Linked DNA regions of Pseudoduganella albidiflava. The protein of the gene in region 1 interacts with the protein of each later gene in a pairwise test. Links are inferred from orthologs where the notes say so. Each region holds a gene or a part of one and is shown in the gene's direction. Other genes may lie near its edges.

Evidence for each region. Proteins that work in one complex are often made in the same cells at the same time.
Region 2: the proteins of ftsH (region 1) and hflC interact in binary tests that used the Escherichia coli proteins (3 or more experiments, as listed by UniProt). The link is inferred for Pseudoduganella albidiflava from one-to-one orthologs.

What each region holds. Positions count from the first base shown.
Region 1 is NZ_CP036401.1:4,298,692-4,303,970, reverse strand. Bases 1,184-4,115 are described here. They hold ftsH (ATP-dependent zinc metalloprotease FtsH), read left to right. Parts: upstream 1,184-1,673; coding sequence 1,674-3,557; downstream 3,558-4,115. Other genes in these bases: folP (dihydropteroate synthase), read left to right, coding at 3,718-4,115; EYF70_RS17690 (RlmE family RNA methyltransferase), read left to right, coding at 1,184-1,386. Also shown: EYF70_RS17700 (DUF4149 domain-containing protein), read left to right, coding at 1-45; ribosome assembly RNA-binding protein YhbY, read right to left, coding at 228-692; more of EYF70_RS17690, read left to right, coding at 736-1,183; more of folP, read left to right, coding at 4,116-4,548; glmM (phosphoglucosamine mutase), read left to right, coding at 4,585-5,279. UniProt on the Escherichia coli protein: Acts as a processive, ATP-dependent zinc metallopeptidase for both cytoplasmic and membrane proteins. Plays a role in the quality control of integral membrane proteins.
Region 2 is NZ_CP036401.1:1,441,694-1,446,103, forward strand. Bases 1,148-4,146 are described here. They hold hflC (protease modulator HflC), read left to right. Parts: upstream 1,148-2,207; coding sequence 2,208-3,086; downstream 3,087-4,146. Other genes in these bases: hflK (FtsH protease activity modulator HflK), read left to right, coding at 1,148-2,208; EYF70_RS06155 (ATP phosphoribosyltransferase regulatory subunit), read left to right, coding at 3,329-4,146. Also shown: GTPase HflX, read left to right, coding at 1-924; more of hflK, read left to right, coding at 928-1,147; more of EYF70_RS06155, read left to right, coding at 4,147-4,410.

The sequences.
Region 1 (5,279 bases):
CTGGTGCAGAGCTTCCTGGCGGGCTGGCTTATCCTGAAGCAATAGTTTCCAGAAAAATGGGGACGTACCCCATTTTTCAAGAAACAATGCTAATAAAACATGGTCTGGCTTCCATCGTCAGGCTCCCGCTGAAAATAGGCACGGCCCCCGTTTTCCAGGCACTGTTTGCTCACGACTTCAGGCAATAAAAAAGCGGGCATTGCCCGCTTTGGTGGTGGTCAGGCTGCTCAGCCGACGTTTTTCTTGGTGCTGGTCTGGCGCTTCTTGGCACGCTTGATGGTGCCGCCTTCGGTGACGCGCTCGTTGCCCTTCAGCATGACCTTGCTGACGGAGGGCTTCTTGGTGCCGCTGGCACTGGGCTTGACGATGGTGACCATGCGCATGCCCTTGCCGGTTTTCGCGGTACGGGTCTTCTCGGCTTCCTTCTTTGGACGGTACAGCACGAGCAGTTTGCCGATGTGCTGGACCGGAGCGGCTTCCAGCTGTTCGCAGATGGTTTCGTACATTTCGATGCGGGCTTCGCGGTCGTCGCCAAAGACACGGACCTTGATCAGGCCGTGGGAATCCAGTCCCAGCTCGATTTCCTTCATCACGGCCTCGGACAGGCCGGCTTCCCCAATGAGGACGATGGGCTTGAGCGCGTGGGCTTCTGCGCGCAGGGCGCTGCGCTCAACAGGGGTCAGATTCAACATAATGGTTTATAGGTAGTTCTCTTAAAGGCAGTATTCTACGCGAATGGCAAAGAACAAATTAAACAAAAACTGGTTGCACGACCATATTAACGACCCGTACGTGAAGGCGGCCCAGAAGGATGGCTACCGTGCGCGCGCCGCCTACAAGCTCAAGGAGATCGACGAGGACGAGAAGCTGGTCAAGCCGGGCCAGGTGATCGTCGACCTGGGCTGCACGCCCGGCAGCTGGGGCCAGTACGTGCGGCGCAAGCTGGCCGGCAAGGAGGGCGGCGGCATCAACGGCACCATCATCGGCCTCGATATCCTGCCGATGGAACCGATTGCCGACATGCATTTCATCCAGGGTGATTTCCGCGAGCAGGACAGTGTCGACCAGCTGGCCGACCTGCTGCAGGGCCGCAAGGTCGACCTGGTATTGTCGGACATGGCACCCAACCTGTCCGGCATCGCCTCGGCGGATGCGGCGAGGATGGAAGACCTGATCGACCTGGCGATCGAGTTTTCGCAATTGCACCTGAAACCGGGCGGGGCATTGCTGGTGAAATGTTTCAAGGACATGGGTTTTTCGCAGATCGTCGAAAAATTCCGCCACGAGTTCAAGACCGTCGCGCAGAAAAAGCCGAAAGCCAGCCGCGATAAATCTTCGGAAATCTTTCTGCTCGGGCGCGGCCTGAAGCACCCGGCGCAAAACTGACCGGCGGCGATTTCGCCATGTCCGGCGCGCTGCATGCCCAAAACACGCGAAATATTGCGCGGTGGGCTTGTAATTCACGCCGAAAGCCGCACATCGAGCGCGGGCGGCATGATTTGTGCGCCGTCCGGGCCGCGCCCTCGCTGATTCCGGGCCGGCCTCGATGTTTTGATACGTGCGCGGCTGGATTCGCGCACCTTTAGGCCGCCTTGTAGCACGCTTTGGCCTAATGCGGGTAAAATCGAATTTCTGCTACAGGTAACAGGTGCGCGAGCATCCAAGGAGTTTTCGTGAATAACATGTTTTCCAAATCCGCCATCTGGGTTGTCGTAGCCCTGTTGTTGTTCATGCTGTTCAAGCAATTCGACAACCACAGCATCTCCGGCGGCAGCAAGACCATCGCGTATTCCGACCTGCTGGATGAGATCAAGGCGAAGCGCATCAAGGACCTCGTCATCGAGGGCAGCACCATCACCGCGACGAAAACGGACGATACGCGCGTGCGCACCACGTCCACCTACCTCGATCGCGGCCTGATCGGCGACCTGCGCGACAACGGCGTGCGTTTCGACGTTCGTCCGCCGGAAGAACCTTCGTTCCTGCAGCAAGTGTTCGTATCGTGGTTCCCGATGCTGCTGCTGATCGGTGTGTGGATCTTCTTCATGCGACAGATGCAGGGCGGCGGCAAGGGCGGGGCATTCTCGTTCGGCAAGTCGAAGGCACGCATGCTCGATGAAACCAACAACACCGTCACGTTCTCCGACGTGGCCGGCTGCGACGAAGCCAAGGAAGAAGTGACGGAGATCGTCGACTTCCTGCGCGATCCGACCAAGTTCCAGAAACTGGGCGGCCGTATACCCCGCGGCGTGCTGATGGTGGGCCCTCCGGGTACCGGTAAAACGCTGCTGGCCCGTGCGATCGCCGGCGAAGCGAAAGTGCCGTTCTTCTCGATCTCCGGTTCCGACTTCGTTGAAATGTTCGTCGGCGTGGGCGCGTCCCGCGTGCGCGACATGTTCGAGAATGCCAAGAAACACTCGCCGTGCATCATCTTCATCGACGAGATCGATGCGGTCGGCCGTCACCGCGGCGCCGGCATGGGCGGCGGCAACGACGAGCGCGAACAGACGCTGAACCAGCTGCTGGTCGAGATGGATGGCTTCGAGGCATCGTCCGGTGTCATCGTGATCGCCGCCACCAACCGTGCCGACGTGCTCGACAAGGCGCTGCTGCGTCCGGGCCGTTTCGACCGCCAGGTATCGGTGGGCTTGCCGGACATCCGCGGCCGCGAGCAGATCTTGAACGTGCACATGCGCAAGGTGCCGATCAGCACCGACGTGAAGGCCGACATCCTGGCCCGCGGCACCCCGGGCTTCTCCGGCGCCGACCTGGCCAACCTGGTCAACGAAGCAGCGTTGTTCGCCGCACGCCGCAGCAAGCGCCTGGTGGACATGGCCGATTTCGAGGACGCCAAGGACAAGATCTTCATGGGTCCGGAACGCAAGTCGATGGTGATCCGCGAAGAGGAACGCCGCAATACGGCCTACCACGAGTCCGGCCACGCCGTCGTCGCGAAGCTGCTGCCGAAGGCCGATCCGGTGCACAAGGTCACCATCATGCCGCGCGGCTGGGCCCTGGGCCTGACCTGGCAGCTGCCTGAACATGACCGGATTTCGGGCTACAAGGACAAGATGCTGGAAGAAATCTCGATCCTGTTCGGCGGCCGTATCGCCGAGGAACTGTTCGTTGGCCAGATGTCCACCGGCGCGTCGAACGACTTCCAGCGCGCCACCAAGCTGGCCCGCTCGATGGTCACGAAGTTCGGCATGTCCGACTCGCTGGGCGTGATGGTCTACGAGGACGAGGCGAACGAAGGCTTCCTGGGCGGCAGCAACAAGACGATTTCGGAAGCCACGCAGCAGAAGGTCGATGCCGAGATCCGCGCGATCCTCGACACGCAGTACGCGCTGGCGCGCAAGTTGCTGGATGAGAACCGCGACAAGGTCGAGGCGATGACGAAGGCACTGCTCGACTGGGAAACCATCGACGCGGACCAGATCAACGACATCATGGCCGGCAACGAGCCGCGCCCGCCGAAGGCCGGCGTCACGATCCGCAAGCAGCCGAACGGCGACGGTCCGTCGTCGCCTTCGCCGAACGCCACCGCGCCGGCATAATACCGCCGCCGATGCCGTGACCAAAGGGTGAGGAGCGATCCTCGCCCTTTGTTTTTCCGCCGTATTTTCCATCCATGCTTTTTCACCCGTACTTTCCACCAGTACTTTTTCAGCGGTCGCTTCCCGCCCGTCGCTACCCAGCCTTCTCTTCCAGCAGCGTATGACTCACATCCCCTTTGGCCATCATCGCCTGCCTGCCGGCAGGGCCCTCGTGATGGGCATCCTGAACGTCACCCCCGATTCGTTTTCCGATGGCGGCAAGTTTGCCGCGCTTGACTATGCCCTGTCGCATGCCGAGCAGATGGTCCGTGATGGCGTCGACATCATCGATGTCGGCGGCGAATCGACGCGCCCCGGTGCGCCCGTGGTGCCGGCGGAAGAAGAGATGCGCCGCGTGCTGCCCGTGCTGTATGCGCTGCGCGACTGCGGAACCCCGATCTCGCTCGATACCTACAAACCGGCGCTGATGAAGGAAGCCGTGCTGGCCGGCGTGGACATGATCAACGACATCAATGCCTTCCGCGCGCCGGGCGCGATCGAGGCCGTGCGCGACAGCGACTGCGCGCTCTGTATCATGCACATGCTTGACAAACCTGCAACAATGCAGGATAAACCTGCCTATGAGGATGTCGTCCTGGAAGTGACCGCATTCCTGCGTGAACGGATCGGCGCGCTGACGGCCGCCGGTATTGACCGGCGTCGACTCTGGATCGATCCAGGGTTTGGTTTCGGCAAGACCGTCGAGCATAATTATGCCTTGCTCAAGGCTGGCAGGCGCCTCATCGGCGAACTCGGCGTCCCGCTGCTGGCGGGTCTGTCCCGCAAATCGATGATCGGTGCCGTGACCGGCAAGCCCGTCGAAGGGCGTCTGGCCGGCAGCATCGGCGGCGCGCTGGCTGCCGTGGCCCACGGTGCCGGCATCGTCCGCGTGCACGACGTCGCCGAGACGGTCGACGCATTGAAGGTATGGTACGCAGCGCATGGCAACTGAACGCCAGCTAAATGAACACTAACTGAAGAGAACAACATGGCACGTAAATATTTCGGGACCGATGGTGTCCGTGGCCTGGTCGGCGAAGCGCCGATCACGCCGGATTTCGTGATGCGCCTGGGCTATGCCGCAGGCAAGGTGCTGGCGCGCACGGTGATCGGCGGCGCCGCCCGCCCCACCGTCCTGATCGGCAAGGACACGCGCATTTCCGGCTATATGCTGGAAGCGGCGCTGGAAGCAGGCTTCGCGGCCGCAGGCGTGGACGTGATGCTGGCCGGTCCGATGCCTACCCCCGCCATCGCCTACCTGACGCGCGCGCTGCGGCTGTCGGCCGGTGTCGTGATTTCGGCGTCGCACAATCCGTTCCAGGACAACGGCATCAAGTTCTTTTCCGAGCAGGGCACCAAGCTGCCCGATTCCGTCGAACTGGCCATCGAGGCGCAGCTCGACCAGCCGATGGCTTGCGTCCCGTCCGAAAAACTGGGCCGCGCCAAGCGCCTGGAAGATGCCCAGGGCCGCTATATCGAATTCTGCAAGAGCACCTTCCCGAACGAGCTGGACCTGCGCGGCTTGAAGATCGTCGTCGACAGCGCCCACGGCGCCGCCTACAACATCGCGCCGCACGTGTTCCATGAACTGGGCGCCGAGGTGATCTCGATCGGTAACAAGCCGGACGGCTTCAACATCAACGAAGGCCATGGCGCCACGGCGCCGAAGGCGATGGCCGCCGC
Region 2 (4,410 bases), 2.9 Mb from region 1 along the record:
TTCAACCATGCGCTGTCGCCTGCGCAGCAGCGCAACCTGGAAAAGCGCCTGAACGTCCGCGTGCTGGACCGCACCAGCCTGATCCTCGATATCTTCGCCCAGCGTGCCCAGAGCCACGAGGGCAAGCTGCAGGTCGAGCTGGCGCAGTTGCAGCACCTGTCCACGCGGCTGATCCGCGGCTGGACTCACCTGGAGCGCCAGAAGGGCGGTATCGGCCTGCGCGGCCCCGGTGAAACCCAGCTGGAAACCGACCGCCGGCTGATCGGCGAACGGGTGCGGATGCTGCGCGCGCGGCTGGCGAAACTGCGCAAGCAGCATGAAACGCAGCGCCGTTCGCGCGGCCGCAACAATGCCTTCTCGGTGTCGCTGGTCGGCTATACCAATGCCGGCAAGTCGACGCTGTTCAATGCGCTGACCAAGGCCGGCGTGTACGTGGCCGACCAGCTGTTCGCCACGCTCGACACCACCTCGCGGCGCGTGTACATGGGCGAGGATGCCGGCAATGTCGTGATTTCCGATACGGTCGGCTTCGTGCGCGAACTGCCCCACCAGCTGGTGGCCGCCTTCCGCGCCACGCTGGAGGAAACCATCCATGCCGACGTGCTGCTGCATGTCGTCGATGGCGCCAGCCCGGTGCGGATGGAGCAGATCGAGGAAGTCAATGCCGTGCTGCGCGAAATCGGCGCCGACCATATTCCCCAGATCCTGGTCTGGAACAAGATCGACGCGGCCGGCCTGGAGCCGGCGGTGGAACGTGATGAACATGATAAGATTTCACGCGTATTCATCAGTGCCCGCACGGGCGAAGGTCTCGATCTTCTGCGCGCGGCCATTACCGAGACAGCCCAGGTACAACGGGAAGCGAACCTGCGTCCGAAGGACGACACGCCACCCGATGCCATTTCCACATTCACCGATGTCTAAAACATGCCTCTTTCCTCACTAGCGAAAAGATTAGGCCTGAAGCTGTCCCTGAACGACCCCCGCTGGGGCCAGGACAAGGATAACAACAGGCAGGCCCAGGAAGGCAAGAAGCCCGGCGACGGACCGCCGGACCTCGACCAGCTGTGGCGCGACTTCAACCAGCGCCTGAATGGCCTGTTCGGCAACAAGAACCGCAACAACAACGGCGGAGGCGGCGGCGGTGGCAATGGCGGCGGCGAACTGAAAGGTGCCGGCGTGACCATCGGTGCCGTCGCGGTGATCGCCCTGCTGGTCTGGCTGGCCAGCGGCGCCTTCATCGTGCAGGAAGGCCAGAAGGGTATCGTCACCACCTTCGGCCGCTTCAGCCATGAAACCCCGGCCGGCTTCAACTGGCGCTGGCCGTATCCGTTCCAGGCCAACGAAACCGTCAACGTGTCGCAGGTGCGCACGGTGGAAGTGGGCTATCGCGGCAACACCCGCAACAAGCAGGCGCGCGAATCGCTGATGCTGACCGATGATGAAAACATCATCGACATCCAGTTCGCCGTGCAATACCAGCTGAGCGATCCGGTGGCCTGGCTGTACAACAACCGCGACGCGGAAGATACCGTGCGCCAGGTGGCTGAAACGGCGATCCGCGAGATCGTCGGCCGCAGCAAGATGGACTACGTGCTGTACGAAGGCCGCGAGAAGGTGGCCTACGACACGCAGCGGCTGATGCAGGATATCCTCGACCGCTACGCGTCCGGTGCGCTGGTCACCAACGTGACGATGCAGGGCGTGCAGCCGCCGGAGCAGGTGCAGACCGCGTTCGACGACGCCGTCAAGGCCGGCCAGGACCGCGAACGCCTGAAGAACGAAGGTGCGGCCTACGCGAACCAGGTCGTGCCGACGGCGCGCGGCGCCGCGTTCCGCCTGCTGCAGGAGGCGGAAGCCTACCGCTCGATGGTGGTGGAAAACGCTTCTGGTAACGCCGACCGCTTCAAGTCCGTACTGGTCGAGTACCAGAAGGCGCCGGGCGTGACGCGCGACCGCATGTACCTCGATACGATGCAGCAGATCTTCGCCAATACCAGCAAGGTCATGGTCGATGCGAAGGCCGGCAGCAACCTGCTGTACCTGCCGCTGGACAAGCTGATCGCGCAAGTGGCGGCCACCGAGGCGCAGCGCGCCAACGTGACGGCGCCGCCGCCGACCGCCGTGCTGCTGCCGCAGCCCGATCAACCCTATAGCGGCGACCAGAACCGCGCGCGTGAATCGTCCCGTAGCCGGGAGGGCCGTTAATGAACCGTATCGTTACTCTCGTCGTCACCGCGTTCATCGCGCTGATGCTGCTGTCGTCCACCGTGTTCGTGGTGGACCAGCGCAAGTTCGCCATCGTGTTCGCGCTGGGTGAAGTCAAGCAGGTGATCCGCGAGCCGGGCCTGCACTTCAAGCTGCCGCCGCCGTTCCAGAACGTGATCTACCTGGACAAGCGTATCCAGACGCTCGATTCGCCGGAAGCGGACCGCTTCATCACGGCCGAGAAGATGAACATCCTGGTCGATTCGTTCGTCAAGTGGCGCATCGTCGACCCGCGCCTGTACTTCGTCCGCTTCGGCGGCGACGAAGGGCGGGCGGGCAACCGCATGGCGCAGATCGTCAAGGCGGCGCTGAACGAGGAAATCACCAAGCGCACCGTGCGCGAAGTGATCTCGGGCCAGCGCGGCAAGGTGATGGAAGGCTTGCGCGCCAAGGTGGAGAATGAAGCGAAGCAGATCGGCGTGCAGATCCTGGACGTGCGGCTGAAGCGCGTCGACTATGTCGAGCAGATCAACAACTCGGTGTACGAACGGATGAAGGCCGAGCGCCTGCGCGTGGCCAACGAGCTGCGCTCGACCGGTGCGGCCGATTCGGAAAAGATCCGTGCCGATGCCGACAAGCAGCGCGCCGTGATCCTGGCCGAAGCGTATCGCGAGGCCGAGAAGGTGCGCGGCGAAGGCGATGCGAAAGCCAGCGCGATCTATGCCGAGGCATTCGGCCGCAATCCCGAGTTCTACAAGTTCTACCGCAGCCTGGAAGCCTACCGTTCGTCGTTCAGGACCAAGGCCGACGTGATGCTGGTGGACCCGAACTCCGAGTTCTTCAAGTACTTCAAGGGGAGCGGTTCGGCTGGTAAATAAGCCCGGCACTGCGCTGTCGAGGCAAAACCCCAAGTGCACAAGCAGGGGTCAGACCCACCGGGTCTGACCCCAGTTTTTTGCCTTTAGGGTTCGTTGTTTTGCAAATGCGCTGCCCCTGGAATGGCTCGGTCGCCAGAGTTTTACCTGTTTAGCCACGTTTTCGCGTAAAATATGCGGTTCGGCCTGCGCCATCCGCTTGCGCGTCGTGCCGATTGAACGTTTTTCAACAAACCGGTTTTCCCATGCCGAATTGGCTTTTGCCCGAACATATCGCGGACGTGCTGCCGTCCGAGGCGCGCAAGATCGAGGAGCTGCGCCGCCTGATGCTGGATAACTTCCGCCGCTACGGCTACGAACTCGTGATGCCGCCGCTGCTGGAATACGTCGAGTCGCTGATGACCGGCGCCGGCCAGGATACCGACCTGCGTACCTTCAAGCTGGTCGACCAGATCAGCGGCCGCATGCTGGGCCTGCGCGCGGACATGACCACCCAGGTCGCCCGCATCGACGCCCACCTGCTGAACCGCGCTTCCGTCACCCGCCTGTGCTACGCCGGCCCGGTGCTGCATACCCGTCCTTCGGGCCTGCATGCCACCCGCGAGCCACTGCAGATCGGCGCCGAGATCTATGGCCATGCCGGCCTGGAAGCGGATGCCGAAATCCAGGAGCTGGCCCTGGCCTCGCTGGAGATGGCCGGCTTCACCGGGGTGCGCCTGGACCTGGCCCACGTTGGCGTGCTGCGCGCGATCCTCGAGCAGGATGCCGCCGCGCAGCGCGACCACGATGCCATCGTGCAGCTGCTGCGCGCCAAGGATGTGCCAGGACTGCGCGAGCTGACAGAAGGCTACGCGCCTGCCACGCGCGATGCCCTGCTGGCCCTGCCGAACCTGTATGGCGACGTGGATGTGCTGGCCACCGCGAAGCACGCGCTGCCCGACCTGCCGGGCATCGCCAAGGCACTGGCCGAACTGGCGGCGCTGGCGGCATCGGCCATCGGCCGCGCCGAAGTGGCGATCGACCTGGCCGACCTGCGCGGCTACCAGTATGAGAGCGGTGCCACGTTCGCGCTCTACGTGCCGGGCCTGCCGAACGCCGTGGCGCGCGGCGGCCGCTACGATCACGTGGGCGAGGCATTCGGGCGCGCCCGTCCCGCCACCGGATATTCGATGGACTTGCGCGAACTGGCCCGGCTGCTGCCCACGGCCGACCGCAAGCATGCGATCCGGGCACCGTGGGGCAACTCGCCCGAACTGAAGGAACGTATCGCCGAGCTGCGCAAGTCCGGCGAGGTTGTGATCCAGTCCCTGCCGGGTCACAGCGATGA